Persicobacter psychrovividus: one gene and its partners. The protein of the gene in region 3 interacts with the protein of the main gene of each other region in a pairwise test. Links are inferred from orthologs where the notes say so. Each region holds a gene or a part of one and is shown on either strand. Other genes may lie near its edges.

What was found.
Region 1: the proteins of dnaE (region 3) and rplL interact in binary tests that used the Escherichia coli proteins (3 or more experiments, as listed by UniProt). The link is inferred for Persicobacter psychrovividus from one-to-one orthologs.
Region 2: the proteins of dnaE (region 3) and AABK40_RS11020 interact in binary tests that used the Escherichia coli proteins (3 or more experiments, as listed by UniProt). The link is inferred for Persicobacter psychrovividus from one-to-one orthologs.

What each region holds. Positions count from the first base shown.
Region 1 is NZ_AP025292.1:2,801,859-2,804,891, forward strand. The notes cover bases 1-2,880. They hold rplL (50S ribosomal protein L7/L12), read right to left. Parts: upstream 1,688-2,880; coding sequence 1,313-1,687; downstream 1-1,312. Other genes in these bases: rpoB (DNA-directed RNA polymerase subunit beta), read right to left, coding at 1-1,137; rplJ (50S ribosomal protein L10), read right to left, coding at 1,726-2,253; rplA (50S ribosomal protein L1), read right to left, coding at 2,256-2,880. Also shown: more of rplA, read right to left, coding at 2,881-2,954; rplK (50S ribosomal protein L11), read right to left, coding at 2,967-3,033. UniProt on the Escherichia coli protein: The binding site for several of the GTPase factors involved in protein synthesis (IF-2, EF-Tu, EF-G and RF3). Is thus essential for accurate translation.
Region 2 is NZ_AP025292.1:2,601,806-2,604,945, reverse strand. What follows is about bases 76-3,062. They hold AABK40_RS11020 (DNA polymerase III subunit gamma/tau), read right to left. Parts: upstream 2,501-3,062; coding sequence 650-2,500; downstream 76-649. Other genes in these bases: AABK40_RS11015 (RDD family protein), read right to left, coding at 2,607-3,062; AABK40_RS11025 (leucine-rich repeat domain-containing protein), read left to right, coding at 76-627. Outside these bases: more of AABK40_RS11025, read left to right, coding at 1-75; more of AABK40_RS11015, read right to left, coding at 3,063-3,140. UniProt on the Escherichia coli protein: Part of the beta sliding clamp loading complex, which hydrolyzes ATP to load the beta clamp onto primed DNA to form the DNA replication pre-initiation complex.
Region 3 is NZ_AP025292.1:105,776-110,833, forward strand. The notes cover bases 80-4,984. They hold dnaE (DNA polymerase III subunit alpha), read right to left. Parts: upstream 4,600-4,984; coding sequence 280-4,599; downstream 80-279. Other genes in these bases: AABK40_RS00440 (hypothetical protein), read right to left, coding at 80-250. Outside these bases: more of AABK40_RS00440, read right to left, coding at 1-79. UniProt on the Escherichia coli protein: DNA polymerase III is a complex, multichain enzyme responsible for most of the replicative synthesis in bacteria. This DNA polymerase also exhibits 3' to 5' exonuclease activity. The alpha chain is the DNA polymerase catalytic subunit.

The DNA of each region.
Region 1 (3,033 bases), 2.7 Mb from region 3 along the record:
CAAAACTCGCATGTCCAAAGATTCATTAATCTTCAGCTTACGGTTAATACGATAACGTCCTACCTCACCCAAGTCATAACGCTTGTCTGAGAAGAACAAATTATGAATAATCTCACGAGCGGTTGCTTCATCTGGAGCATCAGAATTACGCAACTGACGATAGATCTGCTCTACCGCTTCTTTCTCTGAGTTTGATGGATCTTTATGAAGGGTATTATGAATGATCTGGAATTCCGCAATGTTTACATCATCGCGGTGCAATACGATTGCATCCTGACCTGAATCAACGATATCTTCAATATCTTCCTCACTAATGACGTGGTCGCGTTCGAAAATCACTTCGTTACGGTCAATAGAGATAACCTCCCCAGTGTCCTCATCTACGAAGTCTTCCGTCCATGAACGCAATACACGAGCGGCTAACTTACGGCCAACCACCTTCTGCAATGGCGCCTTTTTAGCTTCTACCTCTTCGGAAAGACCAAAGAGATCCAAAATCTCCTTATCCGATCCGTAGCCAATAGCTCGTAACAGTGTTGTTACGGGAAATTTCTTTTTACGGTCGATGTAAGCGAACATCACGTTATTTACGTCTGTTGCAAACTCGATCCATGATCCCTTGAATGGGATAATTCGTGCCGAATACAATGTAGTACCATTGGTGTGCTTCGACTGTGCGAAGAATACACCAGGAGAACGGTGTAATTGCGATACGATAACGCGTTCAGCTCCGTTAATAACGAATGAGCCTTTTTCGGTCATGTATGGGATGTTACCCAAAAACACTTCCTGCTCAAGCGTTTCGAAGTCCTCGTTGTCCTCATCGTTGCAAGAAAGACGCAATTTCGCTTTTAGCGGCACAGAGTAGGTTAGTCCTCTGTCGATACTTTCGTCAACCGTATATTTTGGTGGATCAATCATGTAATCCACAAACTCCAAAACGAAGTTCTCACGGCTGTCGCTAATCGGGAAATTTTCTTGAAAAACCTTGTAAAGGCCTTCATTCTCGCGTTTTTCGGCAGGCGTATCGATTTGGAAAAAGTCCCTGAACGACTTAAGTTGAACATCCAGAAAGTCAGGATAGTCAATTACGTGTTTAATCGACGCGAAACTTTTTCTTTCAGTTTGAATAGCCAAGGCAGTAAGATTTAAATGATAAACTGGAAAAGGAGAGAATCCGGGAAAATGATTCGTCTATGCTTAATTTAGTCAAAATGTGCATAAACGGCAAAAGACCGGACTATGATAAGCCCGGTCAAATAAATTTCGAATTGCCCGCGTACGCTAGACATTTCAAAATTCAGAGTGTATCTTATTTCAACTCTACTTCTGCACCTACAGCTTCCAATTCTTTCTTAAGTGCTTCAGCTTCGTCTTTAGAGATTCCTTCTTTGATTGTAGATGGAGCGCCATCAACTACTTCTTTAGCTTCTTTCAAGCCAAGACCAGCCAATTCTTTAACCGCTTTAACTACTTTCAATTTAGCTGCGCCAGCTGCTTTCAACACTACGTCGAACTCAGTTTTCTCAGCAGCAGCGTCACCTTCACCAGCACCAGCTACCATTACAGGAGCTGCAGCAGCTGCAGGCTCGATACCATATTCCTCTTTTAGGATTTCAGCTAATTCGTTAACGTCTTTAACGGATAGGTTTACTAGCTGTTCTGCGAATTCTTTAAGATCTGCCATCTTTGTATTAAATTAAAATTGTTTTTTTAAAATCTTTATTAACGTTCAGAAAGGGTTTTGATGATACCCGCCAAGTTGTCTCCACCTGATTGAAGTGCAGAGATAACGTTTTTAGCAGGAGATTGAAGCAATCCAATAACCTCACCGATAAGTTCAGCCTTAGATTTAAGCTTGCTTAATGTATCAACATTATTATCACCAACGAACAGATCGAAATCGATGGAAGCACCTTTAAGGATCGGTTTCTCATTCGTTTTTCTAAATTCTTTGATTACTTTAGCCGGTACTGAAGCAGTCTCTTCACTGGCAAACATAATGCCAGACTGACCTGCGAATACAGCGCCGTTAGTAAATTCAGAAACATCAGCACCTAAGTTCTCTAATGCTTTCTGAATAAAAGTGTTTTTGTACAATTTGTACTCAACTCCTTGGTTGAAACATGCGCGACGCAAATTATTTACGTCGGCCACGCTTAGCCCAGCTGCATCTGTAATGTAGAAGACATTGTTTTCTTTCAACTTTGCAGTCAGGTCATTAATGATCTGAATTTTTTCTTCTCTATTCATAATTACAATCCAGCTACGCTATTTTTATCAACTTTAATACCTGGGCTCATCGTAGAAGAGATGCTGATCGACTTGAAGTAAGTCCCTTTTGCTGAAGAAGGCTTCATTTTAGAAAGCGTATTCAACAACTCAAGTGCATTTTCTTCGATTTGCTCTGGAGTAAATGAGCTTTTACCGATAGAAGTATGAATGATACCAGTTTTATCAACTTTAAAGTCAATTTTACCAGCTTTCACTTCCTTAATCGCTTTAGCAACATCCATTGTTACCGTACCAGCTTTAGGGTTTGGCATCAAGCCACGAGGACCTAACACACGACCTAAACGACCGATTTTAGCCATAACAGTAGGCATTGTGATGATGACGTCCATATCAGTCCAACCACCTTCGATTTTCTTGATGAACTCATCCATACCTACGAAATCAGCACCTGCAGCTTTTGCTTCTTCTTCTTTCTCTGGTGATACCAAAGCAAGTACACGTACTTCTTTACCAGTACCGTGAGGAAGAGCAACAACACCACGAACCATTTGATCAGCTTTACGAGGATCTACGCCCAAACGAACGTCGATATCTACAGAAGCAGCAAATTTTGTGAATGTGATTTCCTTAACAAGTGAAGTAGCTTGAGACAAAGAGTATTCCTGCTCTCTATCAAATTTAGCCAAGGCTTCTTTTCTTTTCTTAGTTAATCTCGCCATTGTTCCTAATTTTTACGCTTCCCAAGGAGCAGTTCCTTCTACTTTAAGACCCATACTACGAGCAGTACCTGCAACCATG
Region 2 (3,140 bases), 2.5 Mb from region 3 along the record:
TTGCCCGATAATTTCGAGCAGCTTCCTAAGTTGATTTCCCTTGATTTATCTTCCAACAAAATTTCTGATGAGTTGCTTTCGGGCAGAATGATGGCGCTGGGCAGTTTGCAGTACCTTAACCTGAAGGGGAATGAGTTGCATGCATTTCCTCAGGTTGCTTTGCGAATGGCCAAACTGAAATCCCTCAACCTGTCTTTTAATGAACTTGACCGCCTGCCAGCAAATGGTTTCGAGGCCATGAAATCGCTCACGGATCTTGATTTGAGTTATAATCAGTTGAAAGATGACCTGGGCGGCATTGCTTTTTTGCCCCTTTTGCAACGGCTGGATTTATCGCACAATAAACTTTACACCTTATCCTTATCCGCCAAAAATATGGATAAGCTGACAGGGCTTCAGTTGGAAAGTAATGCTTTTGAACACTTTCCGGTAGAGGTTTTTGATTTTAAAAACCTTGTGCGCTGCGATTTGTCTTTTAACAGGATTGATCAGCGGCCAACGCCAGGGTGGCAGAAACAATCGATTAAATATTTATGGCTGAACCTGAAGGGGAACCCACTTCAGGGGGATTCGCTGAATGATTTTCGTGCCGACTGCGCTGATAGCGGTGTTATGCTGGCTTACTGATTTGCCAATGGCAAGGCGATGATTACATGTCGAAATCAAGATTCAAAAACTCACGGAATTTATCCAGCTCGGGGTATTTTTCCATCAGGTGAACGTACTTTTCCTTCGGGGTGTAGATCATTTTTCTGGTTTCCCCTTCTACAATATTCACCTCAAGTTTGAAGTTGCTGTTGTCGAGTTTCAGTTTCATGAACTGCACCAACTCCATTCGGAATTTTTCCAGTAAATCTTGCTGCAAAACACTCGAGAGCTGCAATTTGAGGACCGTGCCTTCAAGAGCCCATTTTTGGTGCATCACACTCAAAGCAGTCTGGTTGTTTTCATGGCGGAGCTGCTCACTGAACAAATTCCAGGCTTTTTCAACATCCTGAACGGTAAAAGGGCGATTTTGCAGTTCGGCCGTTTGTTGGTTTTCTGTTTGTTCCTGCTGATTTTCCTGTTGTGTGGACTTTTGCTGAACACGTGCTTTCAGGTCAGCAAAAGAGGGCATTCCTCCAGGCTTTTGGGCATTACCGATGGTGGTAGGGCGTGTAGCGATGCTTGGACGGCCAAGCGGTGGGGGCGTCTGTGCTGCAGGTTTTGCCACCGGCTTGGGCGCCGTTTGTGCACTTTGGGCAATAGGCTTTGGCGTAGGCTCCTGTACCGTATTGGTAGATTTTGGAGCCGCCAGCTTGTTGCTGCTACTTTTTGCCGTTGCCGTTGCCGGCTTTGGGTTTGCGGCCCTTAATTCAGCTTTTTTTTTTTCAACGGCTGCTGCCGCACGGCTCAGGGTAATGGCCGCATTCAGATGGGCAAGCTTCATCAGGCAAAGCTCTACATGTAGCCGCTGGTTTTTTGCCGCTTTATACTGCAGGTCGCAATTGCTGAGTAAATTCAGTCCGCTTAAAAGGAAAGAGATTGGAGCCTCCATCGCCTGGCTGCGGTATTTCTCCTGCACGGTTTCTGATACTTCAAGGAGTTGTACCGTTTGTTTGTCGCGGCAAACCATCAGGTTGCGCAGGTGTTCCGCCAATCCGATAATAAAATTATGGCCATCAAAACCTTTGCGAAGAATTTCATCGAAGGTAATCAGGATTTCCGGATGATTTTCTGCGAGGCAGAGGTCTACAATTTTGAAGTAATAGTCATAATCGAGTACGTGGAGGTTGTCCACGGTATTCTTATAAGTAACCTTTTCTCCTGCGGCAAAAGTACAGACCAGGTCAAAGATCGAGAGGGCGTCACGCAAGGCACCATCCGCCTTTTGGGCAATCAGGTGCAGGGCTTCATCCTCAGCATCAATACTTTCTTTTTCGGCAATATTCATCAGGTGGCTTGTCATGTCGCCCACAGTAATGCGGTTGAAATCAAAGATCTGACAACGAGAGAGAATGGTCGGAATAATTTTGTGCTTTTCGGTGGTTGCCAAAATGAAAATGGCATACGATGGCGGCTCTTCGAGGGTCTTCAGAAAGGCATTAAACGCCTGATTGGAGAGCATGTGCACCTCATCAATAATATACACCTTATACTGCCCCGACTGTGGTGCGTAGCGTACCTGTTCTACGAGGTTACGGATGTCATCCACGGAGTTGTTGGAGGCCGCATCGAGCTCATGAACATTGAAAGAGGCGTTGTTCTGAAATGAGGTACAGGAATCACATTTCCCGCAGGCTTCCCCATTTTCCTGCCGATCAGTACAGTTGATTGTCTTTGCTAAAATACGCGCACAGGTAGTTTTACCCACCCCTCTTGGTCCGCAGAATAAGAAAGCCTGCGCAAGGTGGTTGTTGTTAATCGCATTGATCAACGTCGTTGTGATGTGCTTTTGGCCGACAACACTATCAAAGGTGGCCGGGCGATATTTTCGGGCAGAGACAACAAATTTTTCCATTAGGGCGAAGATAGACTGATTTTATGGAAATGTAAAATAAATTCAGCGGGAAGCGTAAATAGCACCCATTGGCCTTTAGGGATGTTCGGCAATGTTCGGAATTGGTTTAAGCCGCTTCGGATTGTTGTTGGTTTTGGGCGATTTCCCAACAGAAAAAATAGTAGTCTTCCAAAAATACGTCAAGGAAATCAGGTCTTTTTAAGGTGTCATCGGGCATGCTGAATGTTTTGCCGATCTGTTTTGCCAGCATATTTTTATTCAGGTCTTTGCTGGTGTTGCCTTCGGGCATGGCGAGTACGCGCTGGATAATGTTGGCCTGCGTATTGGTCAGCAGGGCGGCTTCTTCATAAACGGGAAGATAGTTGGCGTTAAATGCAGTATTGCTCATAATCGGCCCTTTGTCATATTTGTCTTTGATCACAATGGTGCCTGCAGAGATGTCGCCAAGCCTTTTGTTTTTCGCCGTCAGGGCGATGGAAGTAACAGCCACAGCCCCTTGTGAGATTTGCAAATCAATAATTCTGAAGATCCATCGGTTGAAACACTGACTTGCCGAAAGACCGAAGCCATCTTCTGAAATCACCCGAATTTTCATGGCCATTTTGCCGAGTGTCTGTCCGTTGAGAAAATACTCCATAAG
Region 3 (5,058 bases):
CCGCAAACGGTGGCTCGTTGATTTCGATATCGAGCCACAGGGTGGTCAGCTCATCATGCGCTTTCAGCTCTTTTCGGGAAGAGAAATTTCCCATAAAAGATATTTCCAACACCCCGATAGTCCTCCCTTGCTGTGGTTGATAGTTCTCAACCACAGTAATTTCATCAATTTCTGAAGCAGGCAACTGATTAGGGAACCGCTGCTCTTCAATTAATGGGCTAAATTTTTCTATCAGTTCAGAATCAGTCATGATTTTGATTAATGGGTTATGTTAAAGGCTTAGGTGAGCACAGAATACGTAATTTCATCGATTTCATCAAGCTTCTGAAAGAATTCATTTTCAGGCTTGACCTGGAAACTCCTTGAGATCATGTCGATAGAAATATTCTCTTCAGTATCTTTAATAACGAACTTCAGATTACAGTGCCCTTTATGTTTCAGGGCTGCAAACTTAATGCCTTCCATCACATTATTTGAAATGTCTTTGGTTTCAATTTGGATGGAGACTGTTTTTGCCAGCTTATCTCGGATATTCCCCAACAGTTCAATATTTCGGATTTTGAATTCCATGCGTCCTGGGTCCCACTGACGTGCCTGAACCGTTCCTTTCAGGTAAAGGAACCAACCCATCTCAAGGTATTGCTTGAACTTCACATAGTCTTCACCGAAAAGGAAGAAAGTGAATGAGCCAGAATAATCTTCCATGGTCAAGGTACCAAAAGGCTGCCCTTTTTTGGTATAGCGGTGTGCAAAATCGGTTACACATCCTCCAATGGAGACCTCTCCACGTCCTGCCAATGCCTCCATCTGTGTATCCAACATGCTCAAATTGGCATTACAGAACATATCGAGCTCGAGCTTATAATCATCAAGCGGATGGCCAGAAATATAGATGCCGACCACTTCTTTTTCTTTGTTGAGCTTGGTGATCGATGACCATTCTTCCACTACGGGCGCCTGCGGTTCGGGCTCGGCAACACCGGAATCTCCACCAAACATGGATACCTGTGCCTGTTTGGCTTGCTCCTGCTGACGCTGACCATATCGCACCGCTTTCTCAAAGAACAACATGTCCTTTTCTGTTTCCGAATGGAAATAAGCCGCACGCGGAATGTTGAAAGAATCGAAGCCTCCGCCCAATACCAGACACTCCATCGCTTTCTTGTTCACGGCACGCAAATCTACCCGCTTGGTGAACTCAAAAATGGAATTGAACTTACCGTTTTCCTCACGCTCACGAACAATAGCGGCTACCGCAGCCTCTCCTACTCCTTTGATCGCACCCATACCGAAACGGATCGCGCCTTGGTCGTTCACGGTGAATTTCAAAGAAGATTCGTTCACATCGGGGCCAAGTACAGGGATTTTCATGCGCTGACACTCCTCCATGAAGAAGGTTACCTTCTTGATGTCGTTCATGTTGTGGGTCAGCACCGATGCCATGTATTCGGGCGGATAATTGGCCTTAAGATAACCCGTATGGAAGGCAACCACCGAATAACAGGTCGAGTGGGACTTGTTAAAGGCATAGGCGGCAAAGGCTTCCCAGTCTTTCCAGATTTTCTCCAGACGATCCTCAGGGTGTCCATTGGCTTTACCACCGTCAATGAATTTCGGCTTCAGCTTTTCCAGCAAAGCGAAGATCTTTTTACCCATCGCCTTACGCAGCATATCGGCCTCACCTTTCGTAAACCCTGCCAACAACTGCGACAACAACATTACCTGCTCCTGATAAACCGTAATACCATAAGTCTCGGCAAGGTATTTCTCCATTTCAGGCAAATCGTAAGCAATGTCTTCACGGCCGTGCTTACGGGCAATAAAGTTCGGGATATACTCCAAAGGTCCTGGACGATACAGGGCGTTCATCGCAATCAAATCGGCGAACTTATCGGGCTTCAGGGCGCGCAGGTGCTTCTGCATCCCAGGGGACTCAAACTGAAACGTACCGTTGGTTTCCCCTTTCTGATACAGCTGATAAGTCTTTTCATCATCCAAAGGAATTTCATCGGGATCGATGTCCACATTGTGGCGTTGCTTGACGATCTTGATCGCATCCTTGATAATGGAAAGGGTTCGCAAACCCAAGAAGTCCATCTTCAGCATACCGGCATCCTCTACCACGGAGTTGTCGAACTGCGTAACGAGTAGGTCGGCATCTTTGGCGGTGGATACAGGGATGAATTTGGTGATGTCGTCAGGGGTAATGATGATCCCACAGGCGTGAATACCGGTGTTACGCATCGAACCTTCCAACACACGGGCCTTGTTCAGCACATTGCCCGTCATATCGTGTTGTTTGGAGATCTCGAAGAGCTGTCTTGCCATTTCCATCTGATCGGAATTTAACTTGTCCTTCAGCTGCTCAGGCGACATGCCGAACATCTTCTTCAGCTTGATATCAGGGACCAGCTTCGCAATACGGTCGGCCTCGGGCAATGGCAAGTCCATCACACGGGCGGTATCACGAATGGATGATTTGGCCGCCATCGTACCGTAAGTAATGATGTGCGATACCTGATTGTGGCCATATTTCTCTACTACCCAATCGATGATTCTTCCACGACCTTCATCGTCAAAGTCAATATCAATATCGGGAAGGGATACACGGTCAGGGTTTAGGAAACGCTCAAAAAGGAGATCATATTCAATCGGATCGACATTCGTAATTCCAATCGCATAGGCAACGGCAGAACCCGCCGCCGAACCACGACCCGGCCCTACGGATACACCCATATCACGAGCTGCGGAGGTGAAATCCTGCACAATCAGGAAGTAACCAGGATAGCCCGTCTTTTCGATAATCATCAACTCAAAGTCGAGGCGTTCGATGATGTCTTTATCGAGTTCTTTGCCCCATCGCTTATAAGCACCCTCGTAAGTCAAATGGCGTAAATAGGCATTTTCCCCACGCTTGCCGCCGTCTTTTTCATCTTCTTCATTAACGAATTGTTCAGGAATGTCGAAGGCAGGCAACAATACATCACGCTCGAGTTTATAAGCTTCTATTTTATCATAAATCTCATTGGTGGTAACAATCGCCTCGGGAAGATCTTTGAAAAGCTCCTTCATTTCCTCCGGAGATTTCAGGTAGAATTGATCATTCGGGAATCCAAAGCGGTAACCTCTACCTCTACCGATAGGGGTTTCTTTCTTTTCGCCATCGCGCACACACAACAAAATGTCGTGGGCATCAGATCCCTCCTGATTGATATAATAGACATTGTTGGAGGCGAAATACTTCACGCCGTATTTCTTTGCCCAACCGATTAACACCTCATTGACGTGGTCTTCTTCATCCAAACCATGACGCATCAATTCCACATAAAAATCATCCCCAAAATGACCATGCCACCAGCGGAATGCTTCTTCGGCTTTCTCTTCGCCGACATTCAGAATCAGGTCAGGAATTTCGCCATTGAGGTTACCCGTCGTAGCGATCAGGTTTTCTTTATACTCAACAATCAGGTCTTTATCCACACGAGGATAACCCGCATACAAACCGTCCACATAGGCGATAGAGCTCAATTTGGACAGGTTATGGTAGCCCGCTTTGTTTTTGGCAATCAAGGTTTGCTGAAAACGGCGGTCGGGATTGTCCTTGGTAAACTGACGTCTTTTGTATTCCTGTGCGACATAAAAATCACAACCCACGATTGGTTTCAGATCGGCCTTCAGTGCGGCGCGCACAAAGTGAAAAGCGCCCATCATGTTACCGTGGTCGGTCATCGCCACGGCAGGCATGCCCATCTCTTGTGTCTTGGCAACCAAAGACGGAACATCGCAGGTTGCCGAAAGAATAGAGAATTGGGTGTGTACGTGAAGATGTACAAAAGGGACATCGGTCAGGTCAATGTCCTTGGTGGTCTCAACGCCCGAGCTGTCGCTATCTTCCTCCTCATCAAACTCAACATTATCGGGTTTGTAGGGTTCGATGTTCAGACCAATGGCTTCGATCATGCTCGGATTATTTTCCTTAAAAGCATGAACAACATCTTCGGTTGTTCCGAGTTTTTCGGCAGGATAGAGGCCAATACGCACCATTTCGAGGAAACAGCGGGCGGTGGCTTCCACATCGGCAGAGGCATTGTGCGCCTCGGCAAAGCCTTCACCGAACAGCTTCATGTGCAGTTCGGTCAGCGTCGGCCATTTGAATTTACCGCCACGTCCACCAGGAATCTGACAGTATTCCGTACCCTCATCCTTGGTGTCGAGTTGTGGTTTGTCAAGGATTTGCGCCGTGTCCATGCCTTTGCGATCCAGCTCCGCCCCAACAATGTTGATATCAAATTCAATGTTTTGTCCGACCGAGAACTGCGACTTGGAAAGGGCGACTTCAAACTCTTTCAGTACATACTCCAAAGGCATCCCCTGCTTCTCGGCACGCTGTGTGGTGATACCGTGAATTTTGGTGGCATTGAAAGGAATCGAATATCCTTCGGGCTTGACAATAAAGTTTTTGACCTCTACCAAATTCCCTTTTTCATCGTGTAACTGCCAAGCCAACTGTACCATTCTTGGCCAGTTTTCGTGATCAGTAACCGGTGCATTGTAATTTTTTGGAAGTCCGGTGGTCTCGGTATCGTATATTAAAAACATAAATTCTCCTCGAAATGAAAATTGGCGAAACTGCGCCAATACAAAGATAAGAAAGATGCTTAAACAAAGGAGAATCGAGGTTTAAATATTGGTGAGGGTAAGATTGTGGCTGTTGCACAACTCAGATTTATCAATTTAACGCAAGAGATTATTTTGTTAGCTGTATGGATGCACCCATGTGTGTATCCAAACTATTCCATACTCTTAATGATTCGGGCAGACACATAGGTCGGCCCGTATAGCGACCAAATAAAACTTCGTGGTGCAATATCAGATGTAACATTAATGTTACGATTTATCAAGAAAAATAAACGTTCCACAATGTTTCACGGCGCTTCTATATTTTTCAATTGGTTATTAATCAATGATTTTGTCGTGTTTCACGATTGTTCCACGAAAAATGTGAGACGTTAAGAATAACGTCTCTACAAAAACACCGACCCATGCAAACACTGACGC